DNA from 3 places in the Pseudomonas sp. GW823-FHT02F05 genome. Region 2 is predicted to be linked to each of the others. Evidence: riboswitches for the same ligand, from Rfam matches in the RefSeq annotation. Region 2 holds a riboswitch; each other region holds the start of a gene.

The links. Region 2 has a riboswitch for cobalamin ahead of AC1RAC_RS17410 (ABC transporter substrate-binding protein). Riboswitches for the same ligand answer to the same signal wherever they lie in the genome.
Positions count from the first base shown of each region.
Region 1: linked by a shared signal. The riboswitch ahead of cobO (cob(I)yrinic acid a,c-diamide adenosyltransferase) and the one ahead of AC1RAC_RS17410 (ABC transporter substrate-binding protein) in region 2 are both predicted to bind cobalamin.
Region 3: linked by a shared signal. The riboswitch ahead of AC1RAC_RS02220 (CbtB domain-containing protein) and the one ahead of AC1RAC_RS17410 (ABC transporter substrate-binding protein) in region 2 are both predicted to bind cobalamin.

Region 1 is NZ_JBXAJM010000024.1:81,564-88,369, forward strand. It holds gene hda (DnaA regulatory inactivator Hda) at 1-374, shown strand, start outside; gene AC1RAC_RS24370 (C40 family peptidase) at 584-1,213, shown strand; gene AC1RAC_RS24375 (C40 family peptidase) at 1,358-1,897, shown strand; gene AC1RAC_RS24380 (PQQ-dependent sugar dehydrogenase) at 2,021-3,334, opposite strand; cobalamin riboswitch at 3,434-3,680, shown strand; gene cobO (cob(I)yrinic acid a,c-diamide adenosyltransferase) at 3,760-4,371, shown strand; gene AC1RAC_RS24390 (cobyrinic acid a,c-diamide synthase CobB) at 4,368-5,750, shown strand; gene bluB (5,6-dimethylbenzimidazole synthase) at 5,747-6,397, shown strand; gene cbiB (adenosylcobinamide-phosphate synthase CbiB) at 6,394-6,806, shown strand, end outside.
Region 2 is NZ_JBXAJM010000014.1:6,757-13,562, reverse strand. It holds gene AC1RAC_RS17420 (ABC transporter ATP-binding protein) at 1-130, opposite strand, end outside; gene AC1RAC_RS17415 (FecCD family ABC transporter permease) at 127-1,131, opposite strand; gene AC1RAC_RS17410 (ABC transporter substrate-binding protein) at 1,128-2,138, opposite strand; cobalamin riboswitch at 2,254-2,446, opposite strand; gene AC1RAC_RS17405 (DNA/RNA non-specific endonuclease) at 2,566-3,495, opposite strand; gene AC1RAC_RS17400 (M4 family metallopeptidase) at 3,632-4,693, shown strand; gene AC1RAC_RS17395 (protealysin inhibitor emfourin) at 4,723-5,028, shown strand; gene AC1RAC_RS17390 (aldehyde dehydrogenase family protein) at 5,047-6,441, opposite strand; gene ptrR (putrescine utilization regulator PtrR) at 6,679-6,806, shown strand, end outside.
Region 3 is NZ_JBXAJM010000001.1:487,499-494,304, forward strand. It holds gene cobN (cobaltochelatase subunit CobN) at 1-574, opposite strand, end outside; gene cobW (cobalamin biosynthesis protein CobW) at 577-1,638, opposite strand; cobalamin riboswitch at 1,732-1,931, opposite strand; cobalamin riboswitch at 1,973-2,185, shown strand; gene AC1RAC_RS02220 (CbtB domain-containing protein) at 2,283-2,471, shown strand; gene AC1RAC_RS02225 (CbtA family protein) at 2,483-3,187, shown strand; gene AC1RAC_RS02230 (cobalamin biosynthesis protein) at 3,184-3,576, shown strand; gene cobM (precorrin-4 C(11)-methyltransferase) at 3,647-4,393, shown strand; gene nfuA (Fe-S biogenesis protein NfuA) at 4,585-5,169, opposite strand.

The sequences.
Region 1 (6,806 bases), on a different contig from region 2:
GCAAGCCGGAGTGGGAAGAGGCGCTGTTTCATCTGTTCAACCGCTTGCGCGATAGCGGCCGGCGCTTGCTGATCGCTGCGTCCACCTCGCCGCGTGAACTGCCGGTGAAGCTGGCTGACCTCAAGTCGCGCCTGACCCTGGCGTTGATCTTCCAGATGCGCCCGTTATCCGATGAGGACAAGCTGCGTGCGCTGCAACTGCGCGCTTCCCGTCGTGGCCTGCACCTGACCGACGAAGTCGGGCACTTTATCCTCACCCGTGGCACCCGCAGCATGAGCGCGCTGTTCGATTTGCTTGAGCAACTCGACCAGGCTTCCTTGCAGGCACAAAGAAAATTGACGATCCCTTTCCTGAAAGAAACCTTGGGCTGGTAAGGTCTTGATTTTCCGTGTGTCGGCATTTTCAAGGCGTCAGAAAACCTGCGTTTGAGCCAGAAGGGCTACGCAACTGAAGCGATAAATGGAATCACGGCTTAGATGGCATAGTCGAAACGATAAGTCACATATATCGCGATTGAATTTGCAAATCGATGTGATAGAGGGCATAGTCTCGGCTTCTTTACACATCAGCCACGGTCGTGCCCATGCTAAATCGCTTCGCACCCCTCGTGCCTCTCGCACTCGTTACCCTGTTGTTTGGCTGCGCCTCCCACCCTCAGCAGGTGGCAGAACAGCAAAAACCACAGGTTCAAAATCAGGCAAAGTTCGTTGCTGCACAGTCTGCTTCTGTTTATGAAGAAGAGGTGGCAACCGAAAAAGAACTCGCCGAGTTCTCTGACAGCAAGCCTTACCAACTGCCTCTTCTGGCCGACAGTATCCTTGAGCGCGGCATGTCCTTGATCGGTACCCGTTACCGTTTCGGCGGCACCTCGGAAGCCGGTTTTGATTGCAGTGGGTTCATTGGCTACCTGTTTCGTGAAGAGGCCGGCATGAATCTGCCGCGCTCTACACGCGAGATGATCAACGTGAATGCACCGTTGGTCGCACGCAACAACCTCAAGCCCGGTGATCTGCTTTTCTTTAGTACCAGTGGCCGCGGTCGTGTCAGTCATGCCGGTATCTACCTGGGCGATAACCAATTTATCCACTCCAGCAGCCGCCGCAGTGGTGGTGTTCGGGTCGATAACCTGGGTGACAGCTACTGGAGCAAAACCTTCATCGAAGCCAAGCGTGCACTCGCCATGGCTCCGACTACGGTTACCGCTAGTAAGTAAAGTTAAAGTGATACTTGAAGTTTGACGTGTAAGCGCTAGAATCCCTGGACATTGTTGTCATCCGTTCGCGCGAGCTTTGCTTGCGCGTTCTGGTTTTCAACGTTCGGCAGCGAAAGCCGCATCCAGACCAGGATTGTTCTGCACATGTCGACCTCGGCCCGCCTGATGCTTATTGTTTGCGCCGCGCTGCTCAGCGCCTGCGCCAGTCGTACACCGCCGCCCGCGCCCGTCGCGGTCAAGCCTAAGCCGGTGTTCAACTATGCCACCCAGAATTTCTCGCCTGCTGCCGAAGACGTGCTCTTTCGTGCGCTGGGCCTGGTCGGCACACCTTACCGCTGGGGCGGCAACACACCGGACTCGGGGTTTGATTGCAGTGGCCTGATCGGCTTTGTATTCCGCGACGCTGCCGGCATCTCATTGCCGCGCACCACCCGTGAATTGATCGTGATGCGTGCCCAGGACGTCAGCGAACAAAACCTGCAAACCGGCGACCTGCTGTTCTTCGCTACCGGTGGTGGTTCGCGGGTCAGCCATGCGGGCATCTATGTGGGGGAGGGCCGCTTCGTACACGCGCCTCAAACCGGCGGTACGGTGAAGCTGGATACGCTATCCAAAGCGTATTGGCAGAATGCCTACCTGAGTGCCAAACGCGTGTTGCCAGGAAATCTGGCGCGTAACCCCTGAATCAATAAAACTCCAAAATGTGGGAGCGGGCTTGCCCGCGAATGCAGTGTGTCAGTCAACGGATTGGTTGGCTGGGCCACCGTAATCGCGGGCAAGCCCGCTCCCACATTGGTGTGTGGCGATTTACTTAACAGCCGACACTCGCCAAACCTTATTGCCCACATCATCGGCCACCAGCAAATCCCCCTGCTGATCTATCACCACGCCGACCGGCCGGCCCATGGCTTTCTCATCGCTATCAAGAAACCCCGTCAGCACATCCACCGGTTGCCCTTTCGGCTGGCCCCCTTCGAAGGGAACGAAAATCACCTTGTAGCCACTGTGCGGCTTGCGGTTCCAGGAACCATGCTGGCCGATAAATGCGCCATTACTGAAGGGAGCGGGCAGTTTGCTGCCCTCGGCGAAGGTCAGCCCCAGCGACGCAGTATGAGGGCCTACCGCATAGTCGGGAGCGATGGCCTTGGCGACCATGTCCAGGTTCTGCGGGGTGACACGCACATCCACATGCTGGCCGTAATAACTGAAAGGCCAGCCGTAGAAGCCGCCATCCTTGACCGAGGTGATGTAATCCGGCACCAGGTCACTGCCGATCTCATCGCGTTCGTTGACCGCCGTCCACAGCTTGCCGCTCTGTGGCTCCCACGCCATGCCGTTGGGGTTGCGCAGGCCGGAGGCAAAAATGCGGTGTTGGCCGCTGGCGCGGTCGACTTCCCAAATGGCGGCGCGGCCCTGTTCGGCTTCCAGGCCGTTTTCGCCGACGTTGCTGTTGGAGCCGACGCTCACGTACAGCTTGCTGCCGTCCTGGCTGGCCACCACATTTTTGGTCCAGTGGTGGTTCAAGGGGCCACCGGGTAAGTCCACTACCTTGGCGCCTGGGGCTGTGATTGCGGTTTCACCCGGCTGATAGGGGAAGCGCAGCAACTTATCCGAATCGGCCACATACAGGTCGTTGCCCACCAAGGTCATGCCAAACGGCGAATTGAGGTTCTCCAGGAACACCGCGCGAGTTTCTGCCACACCGTCATGGTCGGCATCGCGCAGCAAGGTAATACGGTTCGGGCTCGGCACCCCGGCGCCAGCGCGATCCATGACCTTTTCCATCACCCAGCCACGTACGCCTTTGGCATCGTCCGGCTTGGGCGGTGCATTGGTCTCGGCCACCAGCACGTCGCCGTTGGGCAGCACGTAGAGCCAGCGCGGATGATCCAGGCCTTCGGCGAACGCGGCCACTTGGGTACCGGCGGCGGCGATGGGCTTGGCGCCTTCGGGCCAGCCGATGGCCGGGGCGATATTGACGGTGGGGATCAGCGTCTTGTTCGGCTCCGGCAACTTGGGCGAGGGCCCGGTGCCATCGGCGACCTGCAGGGTCGAGCTTTCGCCGCACGCGGCGAGGCTGCCTGCAAGCATGATCAGTAGGGCGAGTCGGGTTTTAGGCATGGTTTTCTCCTTGATACCTGTAGGGGTAGAGAAGCACGAACGGCAGATGGTTCAAGTACAAGGCCAGCTTTAATTGACGCTCCACCCCCAACCCACTAACCTTCGCGGCTTGTTCCAGGTGCTCTGTGGCGCGCGCGTCGACAGAGTGAAACAGGGAAGCCGGTGAGTGAGCGCACTTGTACACAGTGCCGCCGCGATTCCGGCGCTGCCCCCGCAACGGTAAATGAGTCAAGACGGTGCTGTTTGCCACTGTATCGCGTGCGATATGGGAAGGCGCACCCTCGGCTGCTTGCTATCAAAAGCGCCACTCATGAGCCCGGAGACCGGCCTGGATCATCCAACAGCATCACGGTGGGCGATGCTTGGCTGTCTGTTTTTTCTTTTTCCTGCCCGCCGTTTTTGTCCAGCCCCAACGGAGAGCTGCCATGACTGATTCCCCCGACCGCGACGAACGCCACTTGGCGCGCATGCTGCGCAAAAAAGCCGTGATTGACGAGCGCATCGCCAATTCCCCCAATGAGTGCGGCCTGCTGCTGGTGCTGACCGGCAACGGCAAAGGCAAGAGCAGTTCGGCGTTCGGCATGTTGGCCCGGGCCATGGGGCATGGCATGCAATGCGGTGTGGTGCAGTTCATCAAGGGGCGTAACAGCACCGGCGAAGAATTGTTTTTCCGCCGCTTCCCCGAGCAGGTGCACTTTCATGTGATGGGCGAAGGCTTCACCTGGGAAACCCAGGATCGCCAGCGCGATATCGCCGCTGCCGAAGCGGCTTGGGCGGTGTCCCGGGCCATGTTGAATGACCCCTCTATCGGCTTGGTGGTGCTGGACGAATTGAACATCGCCCTCAAGCACGGTTACCTTGACCTGGACCAGGTACTCAGCGACCTGCAAGCCCGCCCGCCCATGCAGCATGTGGTGGTCACCGGCCGTGGCGCCAAGCCTGAGCTGATCGAAATGGGCGACACCGTCACCGAAATGGGCATGCTCAAGCACGCGTTCCAGGCCGGTATCAAGGCACAGAAAGGCGTCGAACTTTGAATCAGCCCCGTCATTGCCCGGCCGTATTGATCGCCGCTCCGGCGTCCGGCCAGGGCAAAACCACGGTCACCGCCGCGCTCGCCCGTTTGCACCGCAACCTGGGACGCAAGGTGCGCGTGTTCAAATGCGGGCCGGACTTTCTCGACCCGATGATCCACGAGCGTGCCAGTGGCGCGCCGGTGTACCAGTTGGACATGTGGATGGTGGGCGAGCAGGAAAGCCGCCGCCTGCTCTGGGAGGCAGCGGGGGAGGCTGACCTGATCCTCATCGAAGGCGTGATGGGCCTGTTCGACGGCACGCCTTCCAGCGCTGACCTGGCGCGGCACTTCGGTGTACCGGTGCTGGGCGTGATCGATGGCACCGCCATGGCCCAGACGTTCGGCGCCCTGGCCCTGGGGCTGGCGCGCTATCAGCCCGACCTGCCGTTCGCCGGCGTGCTGGCCAATCGCGTCGGCACCCTGCGCCATGCGCAATTGCTTGAAGGCAGCCTCACCGAGGGCTTGCGTTGGTACGGCGCGTTATCCCGTGAGACCGGCATCGAACTGCCCAGCCGCCACCTGGGCCTGGTGCAAGCCAGCGAACTGAATGACCTTGATATACGCTTGGATGCTGCCGCCCAGGCGTTGGGCAGCAGTTGCGAAGTGGCCCTGCCGCCGCCGGTGACCTTTGCCGCGCCGCAAGTGGTCGAGGCCGAGCCCTTGCTGGTCGGTGTGCGGATTGCCGTGGCCCGTGACGAAGCCTTTGCCTTTACCTACGGCGCCAGCCTGGATTTGCTGCGGGCGATGGGCGCCGAGTTGAAGTTCTTTTCACCGATCCATGATCGCCAATTGCCTCAAGCTGACAGCCTCTATCTGCCCGGCGGCTATCCGGAACTGCACCACCAGGCATTGTCGGCCAATACCTCGATGCTGGGCGCAATTCGTGCTCATCACGCCGCTGGCAAGCCACTGCTCGCTGAATGTGGCGGCATGCTCTATCTGCTCGACTCCTTGACCGATGTGGACGGTACACGCGCCGAACTGGTTGGCTTGTTGCAAGGCGATGCGGTGATGCAGAAGAAACTCGCGGCCCTGGCGCTGCAAAGTGTCGAGCTGCCGGAGGGGACCTTGCGTGGGCATACCTATCATCATTCTCTGACCAGTACCGAATGGGAGCCGATTGCCCGTGGGCTTAGCCCTAACGGTGGGCGCGGTGCCGAGGCGGTCTATCGACAAGGGCGGATGACGGCGTCCTATGTGCACTTTTATTTTCCGTCGAATCCTGGCGCGGTGGCCGCGTTGTTCGCGCCAGACCTTGAGACAGCTATCGCAGGCAAGCCAGCTCCCACAGGGGAATGCATTCCAAATGTGGGAGGGGGCTTGCCCCCGATGAGGCCATGACTGACAACGCTTTCCCCCAAGCCGATCGCGAGGCCGTCTATCGCGCCATCGCCGAACGCCGCGACATGCGCCACTTCCGCGGTGGCAGCGTCGCGCCTGAACTGCTGCAACGCCTGCTCCACGCCGCGCACCAGGCGCCCAGCGTCGGCCTGATGCAGCCGTGGCGTTTTATCCGCATCAGCGACCGCTCGTTGCGCAGCCAGATTCAACAGTTGGTAGAGGAAGAGCGCGTGCGCACTGCCGAGGCATTGGGCGAGCGCTCCGATGCGTTCATGAAGCTCAAGGTTGAAGGCATCAACGACTGCGCCGAGGTACTGGTCGCCGCCTTGATGGACGATCGTGAGCGCCACATTTTCGGGCGCCGCACCTTGCCGGAAATGGACATGGCCTCGCTCTCCTGCGCCATCCAGAACCTGTGGCTGGCGGCGCGCGTGGAAGGGTTGGGCATGGGCTGGGTTTCGCTGTTCGACCCCCAGGCCCTGGCCGAGTTGCTGGGTTTGCCACCCGGTGCAAAGCCCCTGGCGGTGTTGTGCCTGGGCCCGGTGGCAGAGTTTTACCCGGCACCGATGTTGCAGCTCGAGGGCTGGGCCGAGCCGCGACCGCTAAGTGACATGCTGTATGAAAACAAGTGGGGAGTGAGTCAATGAGTGTGGCCTTGCTGTGTGTCGCTGCGGTGGCGCTGGATGCGCTGCTGGGTGAGCCCAGGCGCTGGCATCCGCTGGTGGCGTTCGGCAATTTCGCCGGGCGCATCGAGCAACGTTTCAATACTGGCGGGCGTGGCTGGCGCAGCCATGGTGTGACCGCGTGGTTTATCGCGGTGGTGCCGCTGACCCTGCTGGCCACGGCGTTGTCTTGGGCGCCTTATATCGGCTGGCTGCTGGAGATCCTGGCGCTGTACTGCGCCTTGGGCATGCGCAGCCTGGGCGAGCACGTGATGCCAGTGGCCCAGGCTCTGCGCCGTGATGACCTGGACGAAGCGCGCACGCGTGTGAGTTACCTGGTCAGCCGCCAGACCAGCGAACTGGACCGTACTGAAGTCGCGCGCGCAGCCACCGA
Region 2 (6,806 bases):
TGGATTTGCCTGAACCATTGGGCCCGACGATACCGAGGGTTTCACCCAACTGCACGTCGAGGTCAATGTCACGCAGCAACTGCGCGTCACGCACTTTGAAGCCCAGGCCGCGGCAACTGAGTACGCTCATCGGGCATTCCTCCGGCCGATCAGGATCAGCGCAAACACCGGCGCGCCCACCAATGCGGTGACCACACCCACCGGAATCACCTGGCCCTTGATCAAGGTGCGCGACAGCACGTCTGCAGCGATCAAAAACAGCGCGCCACCCAAGGCACTGGCTGGCAGCAAACGCGAATGCCCGGTGCCAAGCAACAGGCGCACCGCATGGGGAATCACCAGGCCGACAAACCCGATGGAGCCGACGATAGACACCATCACCGCCGTCACCAACGCGGCGCAGGCCACCAGCACAAATTGCACGCGGCGCACCGGGATGCCGAGGGAGGCTGCCGCGTCGCTGCCGAAGGTGAACGCATCCAGTGCACGCCGGTGCCACAGGCACACGGCGAGCCCCACGACCGCCACCGGCACCGCCAACCACACCGACGGCCAGCGCACGCCGCTGAGGTTGCCCAGCAGCCAGAACATAATGCCGCGGGCTTGTTCGGAGCTGGCCGACTTGGTGATCAGGAACGCGGTCAGGGCATTGAACAACTGTGAACCGGCGATGCCCGCGAGGATAATCTGCCCGGTGCCGCTGGACGATCCACTGGCTCGTGCGAGCAGAGTCACCAGCGCAAAGGCCGCCATCGCCCCCACAAACGCGCCCGCCGACAACGACACCAGGCCACCGCCCACGCCTATCAAGGCCACGAGTACCGCACCGGTTGACGCGCCGGCGCTGATGCCCAGCAGGTACGGGTCGGCCAGCGGGTTACGCAGCAGCGATTGCAGGATCACGCCGCACGTCGCCAACCCTGCGCCGCAAGCTGCGGCCACCAATGCACGGGTGAGGCGGTAGTTCCACACCACGCCTTCGTCGATGGGGTCCAGTGCATAGCTGGCGCCCCAGAGTTTATTGGCGAGCACCTGCAGCACCACCTGCGGTTCGATGGCGGTTTCACCGATGGCGACGCCAGCGAGCAGGGCGAGCAGCAGCAACGCCAGGGCGAGTAGGGTGCGCATCATTGGCCCAGGTGGTAGCCGTCAATGGCGGCCGCCAGTTGTTCAAGGCCCTCGAAGGTGCGCAGGCTCGCCTGCAAGGCCAGAGCGTCGAGGATGATGATGCGGTTGTTCTTCACCGCGTCCATGTTGCGGGTCACGGGGTCGCTGCGCAGGAAGGCGAGTTTCTTTTCATGGTCGTCGGCCGGGTAGCGACGGCGATCCATGCGTGCGATCACCAGGAAGGTGGGATTGGCCTTGGCGATGGTTTCCCAGCCGACGGCAGGCCACTCCTCATCGGACTGCACCACGTTACGCAAGCCAAGGGTTTGCAGCATGAATTGCGGCACGCCTTTGTGGCCGGCTACGTAAGGGTCGCTGGCCATTTCGGCGCTGGAGAACCACACCAGTGCGCTGGCTTGCTGCAAGCCCTTGCCCTGGGCCGTGGCGACGGATTTGGCCAGGCGCGCCTTGAGTTCGTCGGTCAGTTGTTGGCCGCGATCCTGCACGTCGAAAATCTGCGCCAGTTGCTGGAGGCTCTGGTAGATCGTCTCGATGCGAAAGGGCTCCAATCGCGTGCCGTCGGCGCCGACCAGGTTGTCCTTGCCTTCGCAATCGGACGGCAACAGGTAGGTGGGGATCTTCAGTTCATGAAACTGTTCACGGGTACCGACCACGCCTTGGGGGCCCACCACCCATTCCAGCTCGGCGGCCACCAGTTGCGGGCGCTTGGCGAGTACGGCTTCGAAGCTGGGCTCGTTGTTGGCCAGGCGCTCGATGTGATCGTCCTGGGCCTTGTACTGCGCCGCCACGTTATTGAACCACAGCGAAGTGCCGACCACCTTGTCGCCCACGCCCAGGGCATACAGCATCTCAGTGGCGGCCTGGCCGATGGTGACGCTGCGGGCTGGGGCGTGCTGGAAGGTCAGGGTGCTGCCGCAGTTTTGCAGGGTCAGCGGGTACTGAGTTGGCGCGGCTTGCGCCAGGGCACACATACCCAAGCCTGCGATCAGGGCGGTAACGCGTGGCAGCATGAGGCGATCTCCTTGTGAACCGTAGGTGCAGCAGGGGAGGTACGGCTCGGAAATACGCCCATGGAGGCTGCTGATGCGCAGGGCCAGGATGTCCTTCCCGGACACCCCGCCGGTTAGTGAGTTAGCTGGGCCGGCAGGTCTCCTGACTGATGCGTCGTCGCCATGCCCCGCCTTCCCGGACGTGGTCCAGTGGCATTCAAGGGCAGGCTCGGCATCTACAGTTGCGGGGGCAGTTTCGGTTCACGTCGCGTGCGGCGTTTCGAATTCCCTGTTAGTCCCATACGGGAACCGGCGGCGGTATGGTAAGCGATCACCCCCTGTAGGAGCGAGCTTGCTCGCGAAGGTCGTCAACGATAACGCTGGGCACCTGATGCCCCGCGGCGCTTTCCTGTTCTTCGCGAGCAAGCTCGCTCCTACAAAAGAAGCGTCAGAGCCGAATATCCTGGGGGCCGCGGATCAACGCTTCGATCCGGGTGCCTGTGGCGCGCTCTTCGTTGCTGAAGCCGTCGTAGTCGGCCAGGTTGGCGAAGCGGATGCCGGTCAGTTGTTCGATCGCAATCACACTGCGCTGGTAGGTTCGAAGCGGGCCGAATACCAGGTCGAGTTGGCCCAGTTCGCGGCTCTGGTCAATCATGTAGGCGCTGGCGGAAGGCTTGCCATCGTCGCTGAGGTAGGCCACTACTTTCCAGAACGCCTTGGGGATTTTCACGCCACGGTACAGTCGGTCGTCATCGGCGAACACTGGCCCGGTAAACACCGTGGCCCGGGCTTTCCAGCGCTGGGTGTTGTCGAGGATGTAGTCTTCGAGCTCCAGCCAGGTCTTCTGGTTGAAGCCGCTCATTTGGGGTGAGCAATTGGTGAAGTGAAAGGTGTCGAAGTTGGCGGTGTTGGCCTCGTCGCCCCAGTTGGGGTCCTGGCGCCGCACCAGGTGGCCGCGGTCCAGGCCATTGCCGGCATAAAGGTCTTCACCTACCTGCGCATCCAGGGGCAGGCGACCATCGTAGGCCCAGGTGTCGTTGCTGCGCGTAATGTCCACATGCTTGGCGCCATCGATATTCACCCCCACGTACAGCGCCAGTCGTCGAGCGCGCGACATTGTGATGGAGAAGTGCGTGTAGTCCAGGCGCTGGGGTTGCACATCGCCCGCCAGTGGCTGGTCAACCGTGGGCCATGGCACCACGAAGTCGCTGAGGAAGTCGTCGGCATAGCCCGCGCGGTTTTTGAGGTCCTTGGCCGCGGTGACGCGCGGCGTCGCGGCTCTGGCTTCCAGCAGGGTGGGGCTGGCCGCGACCAATGGGCGCAGGTCGGCAAGCCTTGGGCGGTGGGAAAGGTCGATGTTGGCTGCGCGGGCGGGCATGGGCATGTTCCTTATGGGCCTGGGATAAACACCACTGAAACACAAAACCATGACAATTTGGCCCAGGTGGCTAACTCAGGACTATCCTGAAAACCGTTACCCGGACGTTCATCACACGCCAAAAAGGAGCCAGCTCATGTGTGTTCGCCAACCGCGCAACCCGATTTTTTGCCTGATCCCGCCGTACATGCTCGACCAGATCGCCCGCCACGGCGACAAAGCCCAACGGGAAGTCGCATTACGCACGCGTGCCAAGGACAGCACGTTCCGCTCGTTACGCATGGTCGCGGTACCCGCCAAGGGCCCGGCCCGCATGGCACTGGCCGTGGGCGCCGAGAAGCAACGCTCGATCTACAGCGCCGAAAACACCGACAGCCTGCCCGGCAAGCTGATTCGCGGTGAAGGGCAGCCCGCCAGTGGCGATGCCGCAGTAGACGAAGCCTATGACGGCCTGGGCGCAACCTTCGATTTTTTTGACCAGGTATTCGATCGCAATTCCATCGACGATGCGGGCATGGCGCTGGACGCCACGGTGCACTTCGGCCAGGACTACAACAATGCCTTCTGGAACTCAACCCAGATGGTGTTCGGCGATGGTGACCAGCAGTTGTTCAACCGCTTCACCGTGGCACTCGACGTTATTGGCCATGAGTTGGCCCATGGCGTGACCGAGGATGAGGCCAAGCTGATGTACTTCAACCAGTCCGGTGCGCTGAACGAGTCGTTGTCGGATGTGTTTGGCTCGTTGATCAAGCAGTACGCGCTGAAGCAAACGGCCGAGGACGCCGACTGGTTGATCGGCAAGGGGCTGTTTACCAAAAAGATCAAGGGCACGGCGCTGCGCTCGATGAAGGCGCCAGGCACTGCGTTTGATGACAAGCTGCTGGGCAAAGACCCACAGCCTGGGCACATGGATGATTTTGTGCAAACTTACGAGGACAATGGCGGGGTGCATATCAATTCCGGCATTCCCAACCACGCGTTCTATCAGGTGGCCACCCGGATTGGCGGGTTCGCCTGGGAGCGTGCCGGGCGTATCTGGTATGACGCACTGCGCGATTCGCGGTTGCGACCCAATTCCGGGTTTTTGCGTTTTGCGCGCATCACCCACGACATTGCCGGCCAGCTTTATGGTGTGAACAAAGCTGAGCACAAGGCAGTCAAGGAAGGCTGGAAAGCGGTAGGTATAAACGTTTGACGAAGCCGCCTGCGCGGCGAGGAACAGCCATGCGAATTTCAATCAAGGAAAGCGGCGGACCGGCGTTTTTTCCGGGGTTGGCCAAGCCGCGCACGGTAGAGTTGGACGCGTTGCCCGAGCCCGACCAGCAGGAGTTGCGGCAACTGATTGAAGCGTGCGATTTTTTCCAGTTGCCGCAAAGCACCGATCCCGAGCCTGGCAACCCAGGCCGAGTGCATTACACCCTGACAGTAGCGGAGGGCGAGCGCGAGCACACAGTCTGTGTACTCGCGCCGGTGAATCCCCCGGCACTGGACGGTTTGGTGCAGTGCGTGCGACGGCATATTAATTGTTGAAGCGCCAATGCTGGCAGGCTACTTACGATCCAGCCATACCGTCTGCGCATTGCAGAACTCGCGTACGCCGAAGTGCGACAGCTCGCGGCCGAACCCGCTTTTCTTCACGCCGCCAAATGCCACCCGCGGGTCCGACACGCTGAACGCGTTGACAAAGACCCCGCCGGTTTCCAACTGATCGGCAATCGCCCGCGCCTTTGCGGAATCGGCCGTGAAGATGCTCGCGGTCAGGCCAAACTCGCTGTCATTGGCCAGCGCCACGGCGTGCTCGGCGTCGCGGGCGGTGATGATCGATGCCACGGGGCCGAACAGTTCCTGTTTGAACGACGTCATGTGGTCGGTGACGTCGGCCAGGATGGTCGGTTCATAGTAATTGCCCGCGCCCGCGACTTTATGGCCGCCCAGCAGCAGCGTGGCGCCTTCTTCCAGGGTCGCCTGGACCTGGCCGTGCAGTTCGTCACGCAGATCAAAGCGCGCCATGGGGCCGATATAGGTGGCGTCCGCGGTGGGCTCGCCCATCACCAGGGCGCGGCTGGCTTCAAGGAATTTGGCGGTGAAGGCTTCAACCACGCCCGCTTCGATGATCAAGCGCTTGGCGGCGGCGCAGACCTGGCCGCTGTTCTGGAAGCGGCCGATGACCGCGGCTTGCACGGCGGCGTCGAGGTCGGCGTCGTTGAGCACGATAAACGGGTCGGAGCCACCCAGTTCCAGCACGCATTTCTTCAATGCGGCCCCGGCCTGTGAGCCGATGGCGATGCCTGCGCGCACGCTGCCGGTCAGGGTCACGGCGGCGATGCGCGAGTCGGCGATGGCAGCGGACACGCCCTCCTGGGTGACGTTGATCACTTCGAACACGCCTTCAGCGAAACCGGCTTTACGCAGCGCTTGCTGGATCAGATAGGCGCTGCCCATCACATTTGGCGCGTGTTTGAGCACGTAGGTGTTGCCTGCAAGCAGGGTCGGCACCGCGCCGCGCAGCACTTGCCACACCGGGAAGTTCCACGGCATTACCGCGAGGATCGGCCCCAGTGGGCGGTATTCGATCCGGGCGCTGCCGTTGTCCACCAGGGCGGGCTCCGGGGCGAGCATGGCCGGGCCGTGGGCGGCGTACCATTCGCTCAGTTGCGCGCATTTTTCGATTTCGGCGCGGGCCTGGGCGATGGGTTTGCCCATTTCCAGGGTGATCATTTGCGCCATCTCTTCAGCTTGCTCACGCAGGGCGGCAGCCAGGGCCAGCAGGTATTCGGCGCGCTGGCTCACAGGCGTGCGGCGCCAGGTGCGGAAGGCAGTGGTCGAGCGGGCGAGGGCGGCGTTCAGTTGTTCTGCGCTTTCGTAGGGGTAGCTGCCGACTGTTTCGCCGTTGGCGGGGTTGATCGACAGGGCGTGGGTCTGGTGGGAGATAACATTGTTCATGGCACCGTCCGGCTGAATGAGTGGAATAGGGCCAGCGTACGGTGTTGTATGTTTTCTGGAAACTGAATAATAATAAGTAATATGTTCTCAATTCGAGAATGTTAGATCGTCCCCACGCTCTGCGTGGGAATGCATCCCATGACGCTCCGCGTCGCGCCAACGATCGGACGCGGAGCGTCCGAGGCAGCGTTCCCACGCAGAGCGTGGGAACGATCATGTACATGATTGGAGAATGATTTGGATCTGGTGCAGCTGGAAATCTTCAAGGCCGTTGCCGAGCAAGGCAGCATCAGCGCTGCCGCCCAGTTGATTCATCGGGTGCCGTCGAACCTCACCACGCGCATCAAGCAGCTGGAGCAGGATTT
Region 3 (6,806 bases), on a different contig from region 2:
GCCAGTCATTGAGGCGGGCATTGGCGTTGTGCGGGTGATAGATCGCCGTGCGCGGCAGCGCTTGCGGCTCGGCCCAGGAATAGTCGCGGCCCAGGTGGGCACTGGCCAGGCAGTGATAAAAATCCAGGGCATTGCCCAGGCCACCTTGGCGCAGGAAGTGCCACAGGCGCTCGCGGTGTTCGGCAGCAACAGTGCTCAGGCCGCTGAGTTCCGGGTCCGGACGGTCGTCACCCGGCACCAGGATCAGGGTGACGCCGCGTTCGGCCAACTCCACCAGGCGCTCGATGCCGTAGCGCCAATACCCGATACCGCCGTGCAATGACAGCAGGATGACCTTGGCGTGGCGCAATACCTCGTCCACGTACAGGTCGACCGAGGCATGGTTCTGCACCTGCATCGGGTTGGCCAGGCGCAGGCTGGGGTAATCCTCGGGCAATTGCTGGGCGGCTTCGGCGAGCAGCGCCAGGCTGGAGTCGCCGCTGCACAGGATCACCAGTTCAGCGGGGGTCTGGCCAAGGTCGGCAATATTGTCGTCCGCGACGAAACCACCGGGTTGGGTCCTGAGCAGGTGCATGGTTAAACGCTGAGGGCAGCGCGCAATTGCGCTTCGAGGCCAGCGGCGTCCAGTTCCTGGCCGATCAGCACCAGGCGCGTGGTGCGTGCTTCGTCAGCGCCCCAGGCACGGTCGAAGTGTTTGTCAAAGCGCGTGCCCACACCCTGGATCAGCAGGCGCATCGGTTTGTTGGGGATCGCGGCGAAACCTTTCACCCGCAGGATGCCGTGCTGCACCACCAATTGGGTCAGGGCGTCGAGCAGCAGCGCCTCATCGGCTTGGGGCAAGTCGATGGAGATGGAGTCAAAGGCATCGTGATCGTGGTCGTCTTCACCCTCGTGGTGATGGTCGTGATGGCTGTGACGCCCGTCGATATGCTCTTCGGAACCGGCGCCCAGGCCGATCAGCACGTCCAGGGGCAGACGACCGCTGCTGGCTTCGATGATCTTCACCGCGGGCGGCAGTTCTTCGGCGACTTCCAGGCGCACGCGGGCCAGGTCTTCGGCGCTGATCAGGTCGGATTTGTTGAGGATCACCAGGTCAGCGCTGGCCAGTTGGTCGGCGAACAGTTCGTGCAAGGGTGATTCGTGGTCCAGGTTAGGGTCGAGTTTGCGCTGGGCGTCGACCTGGTCCGGGAAGGCGGCAAAGGTACCGGCGGCCACGGCTGGGCTGTCGACTACGGTGATCACCGCGTCAACGGTACAGGCGCTGCGGATTTCCGGCCACTGGAAGGCTTGCACCAACGGCTTGGGCAGGGCCAGGCCCGAGGTTTCGATGAGGATATGGTCCAGGTCACCGCGACGGGCGACCAGTTCGCGCATCACCGGAAAGAACTCTTCCTGCACGGTGCAGCACAGGCAACCGTTGGCCAGCTCGTAGACGCGGCCATTGGCCTCTTCTTCGGTGCAACCGATAGAACACTGCTTGAGGATTTCACCGTCGATGCCCAGCTCGCCGAACTCGTTGACGATCACCGCAATGCGACGGCCCTGGGCGTTGTCGAGCATATGGCGCAACAGCGTGGTTTTGCCCGAGCCAAGGAAGCCGGTAACGATGGTGACGGGGAGTTTGGCCAGTGTTTTCATCGGATGCCCTTTGGGGCGGGCATACGGGACGACAGGCCCTGCGGCAGCGCGCAGCAGCGGATTTCGTCACCGGATCACCCCGCCCGGTTGAATTGGAAAATCGGTTGCGAGGCAGGTCTCCTGGCTTGGGGTGTGCAGGTCTTGCGACCAACGCTGACTGCGCCTTCCCGCCCTATCGGCAGTGGCGTGGCAGTCAACTGAACCCTTCACAGTTGCGGGGGCAGCCGCGGCTTGAACCGCGTTCCCTTCTTAGCTTCGGCCTGGGCCGAAGAACCTCGAAGGTGCAAGGCTACAGTGGCTTGCAGCATTTGACTACCGTCCCGGCCCATGCTCTCCTACACGCCTTGTTTCGGGTGCCCTTCACAGGGTGAAACGGGAAACCGGTGCGTCATAGACCTATGACCAGTCCGGTGCTGCCCCCGCAACGGTAAGCGAGCGAAGCGTCACGGCCACTGTGCTTTTGCATGGGAAGGCGATGCTTTCAGGAGGACTCTTTCAAGAGCCGCCCCTCGCAAGCCCGGAGACCGGCCCGAAAAATTCAGATAACAAACCCGCGGTGGGCGGGCGCTGTTCAGAACCCTGCGTGCCTGGCGCGTGGGGTTTTCATGCGCTCGTTTCACCCTGACACCTGAAAGGGACGCGCCATGTCGATCATCAGCAGCACTTCGCACACCGCTACTAGCACCGCCACCCTCAGCCAACGCCTGACCGCCGCCATCGGTGCGTCGATACTCGGCGCGTGTTTGGTGTATTTCGCCGGGTTCTCGCATATCGAGGCGGTGCACAACGCCGCCCACGATACCCGCCACAGCGCCGCGTTCCCGTGCCATTGAGAGCTGCCGACATGATCAAGCGTATTGCGCAAACCGCAGGGTTCACTGGGCTTTTGGCTGCCTTGCTGCTGACCCTGCTGCAAAGTTTCTGGGTGGCACCGCTAATCCTGCAGGCGGAAAGCTTTGAAAAAGCCCCGCCAGCCGCTGAAGTGGTGCACGAGCACGCCGCTGGCGCTGCTGCCCACAGCCACGATGCCCAAGCCTGGGAGCCGGAAGATGGCTGGCAGCGTGTGTTGTCCACCACTGGAGGCAACCTGGTGGTGGCCGTAGGCTTTGCACTGATGCTCGCCGGCCTCTACACGCTGCGTGCGCCGACCCGCATCGCCCAAGGCCTGCTCTGGGGCCTGGCCGGCTACGCGACCTTTGTACTGGCACCCACCCTGGGCCTGCCACCGGAACTGCCGGGCACTGCGGCGGCTGACCTGACGCTACGCCAGACCTGGTGGATCGGTACCGCAGCCTCCACCGCCGCCGGCCTGGCGCTGATCGTGTTCGGCCGCAACTGGCTGTTGAAAGGCCTTGGGCTGGCGATCCTTGCCGTACCCCACGTCATCGGCGCTCCGCAACCTGAGGTACATTCAATGCTGGCCCCGGAGGCGCTCGAAGCGCAGTTCAAGATCGCCTCGCAGTTGACCAACGTCGCCTTCTGGCTGGCCCTGGGCCTGATCAGCGCCTGGTTGTTCCGCCGCAACGGCGACGACCAATACTCGGCATGATGCTGGTTGTCGGTTTGGGCTGCCAGCGTGGCTGTGAGGTTCACAGCCTGCTGGCGTTGCTGGACGGAGCCCTGGCCGCGGCAGGCATTGATCGCTCACGCATAACTGCGCTGGCAAGCATTGATCGCAAGCGCGATGAACCTGGGCTGCTGGCGCTGGCCCAGCGGTTGAACCTGCCCTTGCAGTGCTTCAGCGCCGAGCGACTGGCGGACTATGAGCATCGGCTAAGTCATCTCTCAACGCTGGCGTTTGCCCATACCGGCTGTTATGGGGTGGCCGAAAGCGCCGCCCTGGCCCTGGCCGAGCACCTGTCCAACGGCCCCGCGCGCCTGCTGATCACCCGCCAGAAAAGCGCACAGGCGACCCTTGCATTGGCCTGCGCGGGCTAAAATCCCGATAATTGCCGCTTTTGAGCATGAGCCGTGTTCATGCTCACGCGTTTCTGAACAGGACTTCTCCATGACCGTCTACTTTATCGGCGCCGGCCCCGGCGACCCGGAATTGATCACCGTCAAAGGCCAGCGACTGATCCGCAGTTGCCCGGTGATCATCTACGCCGGCTCGCTGGTGCCCGCCGCCGTACTGGAAGGTCATCAGGCGTTCCAGGTGGTCAACAGTGCCGAGCTGCACCTGGAACAGATCATGGAGTTGATCAAGACGGCCCATGCCAAAGGCCAGGATGTGGCGCGGGTGCACTCGGGCGACCCGAGCCTGTATGGCGCGATTGGCGAGCAGATCCGCCACTTGCGGGAAGTGGGTATTCCTTTTCAGATCATTCCCGGGGTTACGGCAGTAGCGGCCTGCGCCGCGTTGCTGGAAACCGAGCTGACTCTGCCGGACATCGCCCAGAGCGTGATCCTGACCCGCTACGCCGACAAAACCAACATGCCGCCCGGTGAGAGCTTCGACAGCCTGGCCCGCCATGGTACGACCATGGCGATTCACTTGGGGGTCAATCACCTGGAAAAGATCGTCGCCGAACTGCTGCCCCACTATGGCGCTGATTGCCCAATTGCCGTGGTGCACCGAGCGACCTGGCCGGATCAGGATTGGGTTGTCGGCACCCTGACAGATATTGCCGCCAAGGTCACAGCCAAGGGGTTCCGGCGCACGGCGCTGATTGTGGTGGGCCGGGTGCTGGCCAGCGACAGTTTCGGCGAGTCGTCGCTGTATCGGGCCGGGCATGCCCACCTTTACAGACCCTGATTATGTGGGGTGGCTTGCCCTAATCCCCGTAGGAGCGAGCTTGCTCGCGAAAACCCCATAGGCGCCGCGCTTATTCAGCAAGCATGCATTATCGTTGACGCTTTTCGCGAGCAAGCTCGCTCCTACAAAGAGCGCATAAAAAAACGGCGCTCACGGGGCGCCGTTTTTTATGCTCGCAGTGAACACCTTGCTCAGTAGTAGGCGTTTTCTTTCTGCGTGTGGTCGGTCACGTCACGTACGCCCTTGAGCTCCGGGATGCGTTCGAGCAGGGTGCGCTCGATACCTTCGCGCAGGGTTACGTCCGCCTGGCCGCAGCCTTGACAGCCGCCGCCGAACTTCAGTACGGCAATACCGTCATCCACCACGTCGATCAGGCTCACCTGGCCGCCATGACTGGCCAGCCCCGGGTTGATCTCGGTTTGCAGGTAATAGTTGATGCGCTCATTGACCGGGCTGTCGGCGTTGACGTTCGGCACCTTGGCGTTGGGGGCCTTGATGGTCAACTGGCCGCCCATACGGTCGGTGGCGTAGTCGACCACGGCGTCGTCCAGGAAGGCTTCGCTGAAGGCGTCGATATACGCGGTGAAGCTTTTGAGCCCCAGGGCAGTGTCTTCAGGCTTTTCTTCGCCGGGCTTGCAGTAGGCAATGCAAGTCTCGGCGTACTGGGTGCCGGGCTGGGTGATAAAGACGCGGATGCCGATACCTGGGGTGTTCTGCTTGGACAGCAGGTCAGCCAGGTAATCGTGGGCGGCGTCGGTAATGGTTATGGCAGTCATGGAAACTCCTCACAGGCTTGCCCGCAGTTTACGCCAAATTATTACGCAGGTACAAAGTCCTAGTATTTTTGTCGGGAAAGACTTGTCTCTGTTGACCTGACGCATCGTGACACCTGGCCATTTCTGCGAAAACCTGTGCCTACCTATATAGCCCCCCCGCAAAACCCGGCTCAATAGAGTGAATCCTCTTCGACTACGGATTGTGAGGATTGAATGAATAACGCGTTGCAGAGTTTCTATTTCAAGGGTTTGCCGGAACAGCAAGCGCATCTGGACCATCTGATTGATTTCGTGACGGCACAAAGCTCGCTGACGGCATCCGCCGCCGAGGTGTACTACTCCCCGCCGCACAACAGCGAACTGCATCGCGAATGCAAGGAAGCCTTTCGTGTCTTGGCAAAGCTGGAAGCCGATGAAGACTTTCAGCAGTTCTTGCGGGAAAAGCCCGAACCAGATGCTTCCATTCTCGGCCGGGACTTTCTTTACGACCTGCTCTCCACCATGCTCAGCAGCGTGCGCGCACCGATACCCGACCCTGCCGAGACGTTCAGCATCGCCGACCATTCGGTGATCCTGCGCCATATACCCACCTATTGGTACATCGACGCCGACGTGTTGCTGGATATCAACCGGCGTGTGGGTAACGGCCTTAAAAGTGATGGCTCGGTGCGGTTTGACCTGGTGCTCAAGTATTACTCGATCATCCCGGCACAGCCCAAAACCCGCGAACAGTGGAAAGCGGTTCTCGCTGGCTTGCAGGAACACCACACTCTGAGAAAACTCGGACACGAAGGCGACCTCAGCGATTTGCAGCACTTGCTGGATGCGCCTGCCGACCAGAAAATCAAAGAGGTTATCCGCCAGATCGAAACACAAACACGTCAATCGCTGTTCCGTCATGTATTGCCCGAAACATTTACCGCCTCACAGCAAGACATGCTCACCACCACCCCCACCGTGCTGCTTGAGCAATTGCTCAATAGCCCCGATAACCTGGCGCTGGGCGAACGGATCGCCAAGGCCTTGGACTGGTATGGCAGCCAACAGGACGAAATCTGCCCAGACCCGGTACGGGTGAAATTACTATGGCGCGCGCTGTGGCTGACGATCATCCCCAACCCCGACTCGCCGGTGGATAACGAATTGAAGTTATTCATCTCGCCAGGGGCATCTTATAAGGCGATCCGCCAAAACCTGATCAGCCGCTATCACCACGACTTGTCGATCAGCACTGACGCAGCGCTATTGGCCGTGTGCGTGATCAAGGCCAATGTCGCCAGTGAAGTGTGGGTGGCCGATATTCCCGATGACCTGCCCTACGCTGCCACCAGTACATGGGTCAATTTCAGAAGCGGCTTTCTGCTAGCCGAAACGATTGCACCTGGTTCATCACGTCACATGAGTTTCGAACAATTGCTCAACCTGGCGGCGGAACACTTTCGCGCCAGTGGCGATGACATCAAACAACAGGCACTGGTTGCAGCGGCCAAATTGGGCCCCACCGTGCAATGGGCACAGGCCAACGGCCTGATCGCCAGCCGATCGTCAGGCCACTCCCGCGACGAGCTCACCCAGGCCGTCACTGCACTGGAGCAGCATGAATATGAGTTGTTCAACGCGGTTCAGAACCTCAAATT